DNA from 3 places in the Vibrio gigantis genome. Region 1 is predicted to be linked to each of the others. Evidence: predicted binding sites of a transcription regulator. Region 1 holds the regulator's gene; each other region holds the start of a gene.
What was found. Region 1 encodes PurR, which represses purine synthesis genes. Its sites were predicted from a motif close to TNANGNAAACGTTTNCNTNA; they were not measured.

Region 1 (3,972 bases):
AATAAAACGATCGTTATGACCAATACAATACCCAATATCATTTTCTTACTCATTGATACTTCCTCAAATTTTCAATGCATACCATTAGTATAGATAGACAGGCAAAGCATAGATTAACTTTCACCAGATATAAAAAAAGCCGCAGTGAATGCGGCTTAGTTATGTATATAGTTTGCACTGACAATGTTAATTGACGCGATTGATAAGCTCTTCGCGACGCTGCTGCGGTATGACAGACCAATGTGTTCCATTGATTGCACCTTCTAGCGCCCACAGTAGTTCAATACTGACAGAGGACGCATGCGATTCCTTGATGGCGTTAAAGGCGTTTACAGAGCCAGATTCATATAAACGTTCTACGGAATCGATTCCTGCTTTTTTCAACATACGCTCAGTGGCGAGTCGAAGATTTGGTAGATCTTTGAGTCGGGTTGGCTTAGCAGAAGACTGTTCAGCTTTTTCTTCTTTAGCAAAACCCAGAGACGTCGTTGCGAGTTCCAAGATTTTCTCTTGGTCTTGCCACAGGCCTTCAGGTAAAGCGAAATATTTAGTAACGACAGGGAAACCACGTTTTTTGTAGACGTACGGTTGAAACCCTTGTTGTTCGAATTGCTTCGTTGTGCATTTGTCTGCTCGTATGTGCAACTGGTCATTTACAACCAGAGCAAACATAGTGTCATCAGCAAAAAGACCGAAGCCACCAAACATTGAGCGTGATTTTATTTTTCCTAGGGACTCAAATAACTTCATCGAGTCCTTTAGTATCGGTTTATCCATGTTATTTATCTCGGTGTATTTGAACTACGCCACCAAATAAGCAGGTCCGAGAGATTAGCAAAATGTTGCAATTAAATTGTCAATAAGCCGTAAATTACTAAATTATTAGTAGTTACTGCATTTTGCCATCGGTAACCCCGCTACCATACCAACAAGTGGTTTAGGCCGGAAGCTTTGCGTCTCACTCTTTCGAGTGGTTTGCCCTGTGCGTGACTGATTAAATAGAATAAAGTTTTTGTTGAATGAAGCTCACAGTTGATATTTCAAAATGTGATGTTGCTTCAATTAATGATCTTTCTGTTGTGCATCTGGGTTCATTATGGTTGCTGATAAAAAAAGCGCACCTAAAGGTGCGCTTGATGAAATTAAACTCAAATTGTCAATTAATTTAACGTTTTAACTGTACTTCGTTCAACAATTTCAGGGTGCATTTCGAAGACACGTTTTTCGTGATCTTTGTCTTTTATGCGCTCTAATAGAATTTCGAATGCATTCTTGCCAACACGACGCTTTGGTTGGTGAACGGTGGTTAACGGCGGGGAGAAGTATTCAGCCAGTTCGATATTGTCGTAACCGATCACCGAGATATCTTCAGGAATGCGAATGCCTTTTTCTTGCAAGCGGCTCATTAGGCCGAGAGCCATTGTATCGTTAAAGCAGAATACCGCCGTTGGACGATCTTCTATCTCAACGATTTGTTCTGCAGCAAGAACTGCCGTATCACACTCGAAGTTGCCTTCGATGATCATATTTTCATCGGCAGAAATCTTAGCTTCGTTGAGTGCGCGCTTGTAACCGGCAATACGTTCAACACATGCTGCTTTGTCTAAGTGGCCACTTAAACATGCAATCTTAGAGTGACCTCGTTCAATAAGGTATTTGGTCGCTAGGTAGCCACCTTCTTCAGAGTTATCGATGATCTTATCAGCTTGAGAACTCTCTGGTCCCCAGTCCATGATAACTTTAGGGATGTCAGCATGACGGTCTAACATCTCTCTTAGTTCTTCAGTTAGGTCAGAACACATAACTAAAATGCCATCTACACGTTTCTCTGCAAGCATTCGAATGTAGTCACGTTGCTTTTCATAGATGCCGCCCGTATTACACAGGATCAAAGTGTAACCTTGACGGTAGCAGTAACTCTCAACACCATCGATAACTTCAGAGAAGAATAGGTTAGTTGATTGAGTCACTAGCATACCTATAGTGCGTGTTGTATTGCACTTCAAGCTACGAGCAACAGCACTTGGTGCATAGTTCAGTTCATCTACCGCTTTGTTTACTTTTTCTTGAGTTGCTTCTGCAACAAAGCGAGTTTTATTGATTACGTGAGAAACGGTTGTTGTTGATACGCCGGCTAAGCGAGCGACATCTTTTATAGTGGCCATGGTTTTATCCTATTAGAAGCTACTTTCCCAAAGTACGGAATAAAGTAGCCGTTAAGCTACCTAACTAAGAGCTTAAATTTGTAGGGCTCTTTGGGTACTAAAGTGCTAAAAAACAAAAAACCGCTATTGAGCGGCTTGTCTTAACACCGAAATGCTCTGAACTTTAATAAGCATAGCATTTCGTGAATGTTTCATATTTTATCGTTTGCGGTCACAATTTTAGACTGACTAGAAATTACTCGCAATAAAATTCACCCAGAAATCCGGGTGAATTGTCACATTCTACTGAATTTATTTACCTAGTCATCCAATAAGCTATTCACCAGCTAAATATTGAGTGTCTAATTGACAGAATGCGAGTAGCAAAGATGAGACTGAAGCGTAGAAACCGAATTCATCAATGTCATGACATTTTACATTGAACTTTGGTACCCAAGTAAGCAGCTGCTGTTCAATAAACTGCTGTTGAATGGCGAACGATTTCTCTAGTTCTTCTTCAAGTTCAGTTTCGTTAGAACGGATGATCAGGTTGCCAAGGAAATCGAGTTCGATAGCGATGTGGTCTGCTGGCTCTTTTAGGTCTTGGTTCACCACTAAGTTGTGTTTAGCCATGATCTCTTCCATATCTTTTGCTGGTTTATCGTTCAAAAGGCCAGTTTCGCCGATATACATCGAAGCGTAAGGAAGAGCGCCGTGTTTATCTGTCTTTAAGAAAAGATCGCAAAAGTCTGCAGACAGCTCTAGCTGAGCATCTTCACGTGTTTGTAGACGGTTAAGCGCATCTACTAACTTATCTATCGATGGTTTTAGTGTTTGATTTTCGCCTAAACCAGTTAGGAAAGAACGAATTTCAACAGAGTGGTAGTGATCGAGTTCTTCTTGAGTGAGCTCTTTAGCGAATAAGCTTGATAGCCACCAGTATATTTCTGCTCTTTGCTCGTTGAATGCTTTCGTATCTTTCATTTCTTAGATCCTGATTTAGTCTTGCGGTGTTACTTATATGTATCTTGAAGTTACTTGTGTAGAAGCACACCAAGGCTGAATAACAAGGTTATTTGCGAAAAGCAAAGTTACTCGTTAGTAGTAATGCCTATATTGAATTGCGATGGACGATAAATAGCAAGGTTTAAGATTGTCTTGTATCAAAAAAGATTCATCTTTCTGGCTTTTATCTCGTGTACCACTAGAATTGTTACGAGTTATGAATAGAATGGTCACTGAAACTATTAAATAAGAAAAGTGGTGTAGATGAGCTATCACGTATTAGTCGTAGAAGATGATGTGGTAACCCGCAGTAAACTGGTTGGGTACTTCCAGAACGAAGGTTACACAGTGAGCGAAGCAGAAAGCGGTGCTCAAATGAGAAACGTGTTAGAAGAAAACAACGTTGACCTCATTATGCTAGACATCAACTTACCAGGCGAAGATGGATTGATGCTAACTCGCGAATTACGCAGTCAATCAGACATTGGAATTATTTTAGTTACTGGACGCACGGATAGCATCGACAAAATCGTTGGCCTTGAAATGGGCGCTGACGATTACGTTACTAAACCCTTCGAACTTCGCGAGTTATTGGTTCGAGTTAAAAACCTACTTTGGCGCATCTCTGCCGCTCGTAAAACAGCAGCGGGCGCAGTAGAAGAAACATTAGATGAGTCTGTGGTTCGTTTTGGTGAGTGGACATTTGATATCCCTCGTCGCGCGTTAAGCAAAAACGGCGAACCGGTGAAACTGACTAAAGCAGAATACGAACTGCTAGTGGCTTTGTCTTCTTACCCTAACCAAGTATTAAGCCGCGAACGTA
Region 2 (3,972 bases), 370 kb from region 1:
AGCAAGCCAAGCTCCAACAGAACCATTGAGTTAAACACTTAATGATTTGAGCCGATAAAAGAAAGGCCGTTAACTGTACTAGTCAGTTAATGGCCTTTTTTATTTTGTATTCTCGGTACTACTCTTCTGCGTAGCCGTGTTTACCTAATGCTTTACCATCTAAGACTGCTTGTCCGTTTTGCATTGATAAACGATCTTCAGCGAACCATTTACAGACCATAGGGTAAATGCAGTGTTCTTGAGTAAGCACTCGGCTTGCCAGCATATCAGCATCATCATCTTCAAATACCGGAACCTTAGCTTGTAAGATCACAGGCCCCCCATCGAGCTCTTCAGTAACAAAGTGGACGCTAGTACCATGTTCTTTGTCTTGCGCATCAATGGCGCGCTGGTGGGTGTGTAGGCCTGGGTATTTAGGCAAAAGAGAAGGGTGAATGTTAACCATTTTCCCCGCGTAGTGACGAACAAACTCTGAACTCAGGATACGCATGTAGCCAGCGAGTACGATTAAATCTGGCTGGTAAGCATCGATCTGAACCATCAATTCATGGTCAAACTCTTCACGTGAACCAAAGTCTTTTGGATTCACTGAATGAGCGTCAACACCTGCGGTTTTCGCTCGTTCTAATCCAAAAGCCTCTGCTTTGTTTGAGAAGACAGCTTTAACCGATGCATCAATCATATTGTTATCGCAGGCATCTAAAATTGCCTGTAAGTTGCTTCCGCTTCCTGAAACTAACACAACGATATTTTTCTGAGAGTGAGTGGTTTTATTTGAGTGATTGTTTTTCATAGAGTGGGTCATACGATTGATTAACTGGAGTTTATACCAATCACAGTAAGTAAGTGCTCATAAATAGCGCAGGAAAAAGGCTTGAGAACTAGGCAGAGATTTTAGATAAGTAGTTATCCTACAATTAAAATTTCTAACGACGTGATCGAGCGTTTTAACAAGCTAGGATGACCAGTTACTTACTACGATTGGTATCTATATTACCTACATAAACTAAGGTTTTCTGCGGGCCAAATAGCAAAATGAGGACCATTAGGTCCTCATTAACTAAGTAAGTGAGCGTATCACTTATTTGATTTCAACTTGCTCTTCACCAGCTTCAGCGTTTGCGATTTCACCGATAACCCAAGCGTTTTCGCCTTCAGCTTTCAGTAGTTCAACAGCAGCGTCTGCTTGGTCTTTAGGTAGAGCAACAACAAGGCCTACACCACAGTTGAAAGTGCGGTACATTTCAAATGTTTCCACGTTGCCTTTCTCTTGTAGCCAGTTGAAGATAGCAGGCCATTCCCAGCTCTTACCATCAATCACTGCTTTAGTACCTTCAGGAAGTACGCGTGGGATGTTTTCCCAGAAACCACCACCAGTGATGTGCGAGATAGCATGGATATCATGCTCTGCAATCATTTTTAGTGCCGATTTGATATAAATCTTAGTTGGTTCTAGTAGGTGCTCACCGATAGTGCGACCTTCCAGTTCTTCACTCTTATCAGCCCCAGAAACTTCTAGAACTTTACGAATTAAAGAGTAACCGTTTGAGTGTGGACCACTTGAGCCAACAGCGATAAGTGCGTCGCCTGCTGCTACTTTAGTGCCGTCAATGATGTCAGCTTTTTCTACAACACCAACACAGAAGCCCGCTACATCGTAGTCGTCGCCTTCGTACATACCTGGCATTTCAGCAGTTTCACCACCGATTAGTGCACAGCCAGCTTGAACACAACCTTCAGCGATACCAGAAACAACATCTGCTGCTGTATCTACATCTAGCTTACCCGTTGCGTAGTAGTCTAGGAAGAATAGTGGCTCACCACCTTGAACGATTAAGTCGTTCACACACATTGCCACTAGATCGATACCAATGGTGTCGTGTTTTTTCAGATCCAAAGCAAGGCGAAGTTTAGTACCAACACCATCAGTACCTGAAACAAGTACCGGCTCTTTGTATTTCGTTGGAAGTTCACATAGGGCGCCAAAGCCACCAATACCGCCCATTACCTCAGGGCGACGAGTGCGTTTAACAGCGCCTTTAATACGGTCTACTAGTGCATTACCTGCGTCGATATCAACACCAGCGTCTTTGTAGCTTAGAGAAGAAGTATTACCACTCACGGGATAGTCCTCGAACTTAAGTTGGATGTGAAAACGGCGCTATTCTAACAGGGCTTGATTACCAAGAGCAAACGTTTGCGCGGTTTTTTTTATTAGAAGAAAGATTCTGAAATAACCTTAGAGTTCGTGTATAATCTACAGGTTTGTTTAAATATTGCCGGAGTTGGAAATGAAAGTTGTTGAAGTGAAACACCCGCTAGTAAAACATAAAATTGGCCTGATGCGTGAAGGTGAGATTAGCACTAAGCGTTTTCGTGAGCTAGCGACAGAAGTGGGTAGCCTTCTAACATACGAAGCGACATCAGACTTTGAAACTGAGCGTGTAACTATTAATGGTTGGAACGGTCCAGTTGAAGTTGACCAAATTAAAGGTAAAAAAGTAACTGTAGTACCAATCCTACGTGCTGGTCTAGGCATGATGGACGGCGTTCTTGAGCACATCCCAAGTGCACGTATCAGTGTTGTTGGTATCTACCGTGACGAAGAAACGCTTGAGCCAGTACCATACTTCAACAAGCTTGCATCTAACATCGATGAGCGTATTGCTCTAGTGGTAGATCCAATGCTTGCGACAGGTGGTTCTATGATCGCAACTATCGACCTGATGAAAGAGAAAGGTTGTAAGCACTTTAAGATTCTTGTGCTTGTAGCGGCTCCTGAAGGTATCGCTGCTCTAGAAAAAGCACACCCAGACGTTGAGCTTTACACGGCTGCAATCGATGAGAAGCTAAACGACAAGGGCTACATTGTTCCTGGTCTTGGCGATGCTGGTGATAAGATCTTCGGTACTAAGTAATTCGGTTTCAGCTTAAGTGACTCTAAACCGTTTCTTAATTCGCTGAATTAGCCGCATTAATAAAAAGGGAGAGCATTCGATGCTCTCCCTTTTTTGATCTTGTTGGCTTGTGATTCTAGCCTTACCGATGGGTTAATCGATTTGAGCTTTGTCTACCACAGTGTTGTCACCTAGCTCTTCTGGAAGCACTAGGTTAAGTAGAATCGCCACGATACCGCACAAGCTTACGCCTTGTAGGCTGAAGTCACCGATACCAAAGGCCATGCCGCCAATACCAAAGACTAAAGTAATTCCCACGATCACAAGGTTACGTGATTTGTGCAGGTCAACATTGTTTTTGATGAGCGTGTTGAGACCTACTGTTGCGATAGAGCCAAACAGTAGAATCATGATGCCACCCATCACAGGAACCGGAATCGTTTGAAGTAGTGCGCCTAGCTTACCAACCAATGCAAGAACGATGGCAGTAACAGCAGCCCAAGTCATGATCACTGGGTTGAAGGCTTTTGTCAGCATTACTGCGCCTGTTACTTCACTGTACGTAGTGTTTGGCGGAGCGCCCAGCATAGAAGCAGCGATTGTTGCCACGCCGTCACCTGTGATGGTGCGGTGTAAGCCTGGCTTTTTAAGGTAGTCTTTGCCAGTTACGTTGGAGATAGCAAGCATGTCGCCAACGTGCTCAACGGCTGGTGCAATCGCAACAAATATCATGAAGAAGATAGCGTTGATGTTGAATTCAGGTGCCGTGAAGTTAGGTAGTGCTAACCAAGATGCTTGCGCTACTGGCGTGAAGTCTACCGCGCCATACACCAAACTAGTGATGTAACCCGCAACAATACCACCGAAGATAGGCAGAAGTTTAAGAAAGCCTTTTGAGAACACACTGATGACAATCGTTACTAGCAGTGAAATCGAAGAGATCCACAGTGCTGCGTCTGCATCAACAAGCTGAACCGCACCATCGCCAGTTTTACCAAGCGCCATGTTTACCGCAACAGGCGCAAGACCTAGACCGATAACCATGATTACAGGCCCAACCACAACAGGAGGAAGC
Region 3 (3,972 bases), 260 kb from region 1:
TAATCCTAGAGCTAACAGTACATGTCCTGTAGGGTCGGCTGAAGAGACAATGTATTCGTAAACAAGGACTGCAAACAGAGCGCCAATGGGATCAATCACAATCCCTTCCCATCGCAAAATGCTGCCAAGAGAAGCCTTGGGCTGAATACTACGCAGCATGGGCACAATCACCGTCGGCCCTGTCACCACTACCAAGGCACCGAATAGCGCCGCTAATGGCCAACTGAAGTTAACAAAGTAGTAAGCACCAACAACAATGCACGCCCACGTAATTAACATGCCGAAACTCACAAGGTGAGTCACCATGCGACCATGACCTCTGATTTCCTTAAAATTCAGGGTTAACGCCCCTTCAAACAGAATGATGGCGACACCTAGTGAAATCATAGGAAACAGAACATCACCGAAAATAGCATCGGGATTCAGGATATTCAGGCCAGGACCTAACAACAGGCCGACGATAAGGAGAGGAAGAATAGCAGGAAGACGTAAGCGCCAACCTAACAATTGACACGTTAAAGACAGCAGCCCAATTAACGCCAAGGATGAAGTAATCGACAAATCCATTTGTGCCCCTAAAAGGTTTGCACCACACCCTGTGGTACAAACTTATTAACTGAATAAGAAAAACTACGTCATTACACTATAGGATCTCTTTATCACACTAACCGAATATTATTGTGATTAATCAGTCACTTTACTAATGGGCAGCACAGTATTAAAGATCTAACTGGGTACTTAGAACCCAGCTAGAAAACACTTATCAATTAACGAGGAGGGGCTTAAAGAGAAAGCACCACGCCAGCAATCGCTGCGCTCATTAAGTTGGCAAGTACACCCGCACAAATCGCTTTAAAGCCGTATTGTGAGATGAAAGAACGACGCTCTGGAACTAAGCTACCCAGACCACCAATCAGAATGGCCATTGTAGAGATGTTGGCAAAACCACATAGTGCAAAAGTAACGATCGCTTTTGAGTGCTCACTCAGTGCGTCTTTTACGTCCATTAACTGGATAAAAGCCACAAACTCGTTCACAACGATCTTGTTACCGATCAGCGAGCCTGCAACAACAGCCTCAGACCATGGCACACCGATCAGCCATGCAACGGGTGCGAACACATAACCTAGGATAAGTTCGAAGCTTAGGTTTACGCCGAACCAGCCACCAACAATACCTAATAAGCCATTCAGCATCGCAATCACACTGATAAAGGCGAGAAGTGTCGCACCCACCGCAACGGCAATACGAAGTCCAGACATAGCCCCATCTGCCATTGCCTCAACTACGTTTGTTGCTCGTGGAATTTCAACATCAGATTCAATGTTTTCTTGTGCGTCATCTGGGCTACCAGGTACTAGGATTTTTGCCATCAATAGACCAGCTGGTGCTGACATGAATGCAGCTGCAATCAGGTAGTTTAGGTCTACACCTAGTGACGCATAACCCACCAGCGTGCCACCCGCTACAGATGCCAAACCACACACCATCACAGCAAACAATTGTGAATCCGTCATATGCTTTAGATAAGGTTTAACCACCAATGGCGCTTCAATCATGCCCACAAAGATATTCGCAGTCGCAGACAGTGATTCCGCACGACCTGTGCCCAAGAATTTTTGTAGAGCACCACCAATAAGGTTGATCACCTTTGGCATAAAGCCGATGTGGTACAAACCAGAGATCAATGCAGAGAAAAAGATAATGATGCCTAAAACATTAATCGCGAAAACAAATCCGTTATTCGTTAGGCCACCAAATAGGAAGTTAATCCCTTCTTGACCGTAGTTGATCAAGCTAGATACCGCACCTGTAGCTGCATTCAACGCTTCTTTACCCATTGGTACATACAGAACCAATAGCGCGAATGAGATTTGTAATAAGAAAGCCAAAGAGACTGTTCTTAATGGAATATTTTTTCTGTCCGTAGATAGTAACCAAGCGGCAACTAAAATAGTGATAATTCCAAGTAGGGAAGCCATGTGCGTCAACCTAAAAGTTGTAGATAGGAAAGGCGACGCATTCTATAGAGGAAATCGTTTGCGGCAAGTCTCGGTTGTTAACGCGATGTTGGGGTAATCATCTTTAAGCAGTGATATAAATTAAGCTGTTGAATTTTAACCAATAACTTTGATTAAAAAGCATACTTTTTCCATATGGAAATTATATTTATAGGTTTGGAAACAGTTAACGATGCAGTTCCACGCACGTTTTGAGGTTTTTGTCCCAGTACGTCGGCGATCCGATATGATCTTTAATGAACTCAATCACCGCAGAAAGCTTCTTCGGCATGTTCTTTCTACTCGGATACACGGCATAAAATGGCATTAATTGGCTAGCTCGCCATTCAGGCAATACTTGAATTAATTTGCCCGTTCTAAACTCTTCTTTAACTAAGTAAGTCGCCAGATAAGCAACGCCCCACCCTGATACAGCCGCGTCTCGTACTGCCTCAGCTAAATCGACTGAGTAATCGCCTGCCACTTTGACGCTGAGGTTTTCTTGCCCGTTATCAAACGCCCACGATGTGTAGTCCCGTTCTCGGCTACGATAGATAAGACAGTTGTGGTCAATCAGATCCGACGGTACGTGCGGGGTCCCAGCCTTAATCAAATAATCCGGTGATGCGGCCACCACAAACTGACTATCTGCTAATCGCTGCGCAATGTAACCTTCAGGCAAGTCTTCATTATTGGTGATCCAGAGATCCAAGCGCTCTTCAATCATATCCACTTTGTAGTCGAACAAGTGCACCTCGATTCTCAACTGAGGGTAAAGCTGTCTGAGCTCATCAATCGCCGGAATAATATGCAAGGTGCCAAATGACTGCGACAATCCAACGCGCAATATTCCAGAGATATCATCACGCTGGCTGTCCATATCCATTTGAGCCGCTTTTACCGTGTTAAACAGTTGCTCACAGTGCTTATAGAACACTTCCCCCGCTTCCGTTAGCGTGAGGCTACGTGTGGTTCGTTGTACCAACTTGATACCAATAGAGTCTTCAAGCAAAGCAACTTGTTTACTGATATGAGACACCGAAACGTTCAAGCTTTTCGCAGCACTGGTAAAACCTTCATGCTTGATCAGCGCATGGAATATCACCATCTGCGCGGCTCTATCTGTTAGCACAAGACCACCTTTAAAATCTCTGAAATATAAAATTAAATAAAACAAAAAGGACTCCGAAGAGTCCTTTAGTTCGTTCTGCCTATGGTAGGCCAAATGCTATCAAAGCGAGCCATACCAATTAATAAAATTCAGTCTACTAATCAAACTTGATTCTGTCTGCTAGATGGCTGACTGCCAAAGCAAAGTAGTAAGAACGATTCCACTTCATTAATACATTGTAGTTGTTGTAAACGAGGTAAGAACGACCCGCTTCGTCATCTGGCATGATTAACCAAGCTTTAATGTCTTCATTGAGGTTTGGCAATGGGCGATCGTCATAACGCTTGATACCTAGTTCAGACCACTCTTTTAGGTATTTCGCTTTGTCTTCAGATCGACCTTGCAAATCAATAGACACCGTTGATGGTACGTGAACCTGACGGCCCCAAGTGTACTTGTCATCCCAACCAGATTGACTCAGATAATTCGCCGCCGAGGCAAATACATCTTCTTCAGTACCCCAGATATCTTTCTTACCATCGCCATTACCATCTGCGGCATACGCTAAGAATGAGCTCGGCATAAACTGAGGCTGACCCATTGCACCAGCCCAAGAGCCTTTCATCTCTTTAGGTGTGATATGGCCTTGGTCAAGAATGGTTAACGCCGCCATCGCTTCGCTGCGGAAAAACGCCTCTCTGCGCCCTTCGTAAGCCATGGTCGTTAAAGCGTCGATTACGCTGTAATTACCGGTGAACTTACCGAAGTTACTCTCAACACCCCATAGCGCGACAATGAATCGCGGCTGAACGCCATATTCATCACCAATACGTTTTAACGCTGTATAATGCTTCTTATAAA

Region 2: purM (phosphoribosylformylglycinamidine cyclo-ligase) is a predicted target of PurR. The motif match lies at 2,186-2,205, and genes of this name have one in related genera.
Region 3: OCV56_RS11480 (NupC/NupG family nucleoside CNT transporter) is a predicted target of PurR. The motif match lies at 2,029-2,048, and genes of this name have one in related genera.

The regions. Positions count from the first base shown of each region.
Region 1 is NZ_AP025492.1:2,343,955-2,347,926, reverse strand. Features, by position in the region: gene OCV56_RS10295 (TVP38/TMEM64 family protein) at 1-53, opposite strand, end outside; gene OCV56_RS10290 (TfoX/Sxy family DNA transformation protein) at 187-777, opposite strand; cyclic di-GMP riboswitch class I at 905-990, opposite strand; gene purR (HTH-type transcriptional repressor PurR) at 1,161-2,165, opposite strand; gene torD (molecular chaperone TorD) at 2,481-3,128, opposite strand; gene torR (two-component system response regulator TorR) at 3,414-3,972, shown strand, end outside.
Region 2 is NZ_AP025492.1:2,716,739-2,720,710, reverse strand. Features, by position in the region: gene OCV56_RS12030 (class II glutamine amidotransferase) at 1-34, shown strand, start outside; gene purN (phosphoribosylglycinamide formyltransferase) at 119-793, opposite strand; gene purM (phosphoribosylformylglycinamidine cyclo-ligase) at 1,082-2,122, opposite strand; gene upp (uracil phosphoribosyltransferase) at 2,292-2,918, shown strand; gene OCV56_RS12010 (uracil-xanthine permease family protein) at 3,051-3,972, opposite strand, start outside.
Region 3 is NZ_AP025492.1:2,607,440-2,611,411, forward strand. Features, by position in the region: gene OCV56_RS11475 (cation:proton antiporter) at 1-567, opposite strand, end outside; gene OCV56_RS11480 (NupC/NupG family nucleoside CNT transporter) at 783-1,982, opposite strand; gene OCV56_RS11485 (LysR family transcriptional regulator) at 2,188-3,108, opposite strand; gene OCV56_RS11490 (lytic murein transglycosylase) at 3,269-3,972, opposite strand, start outside.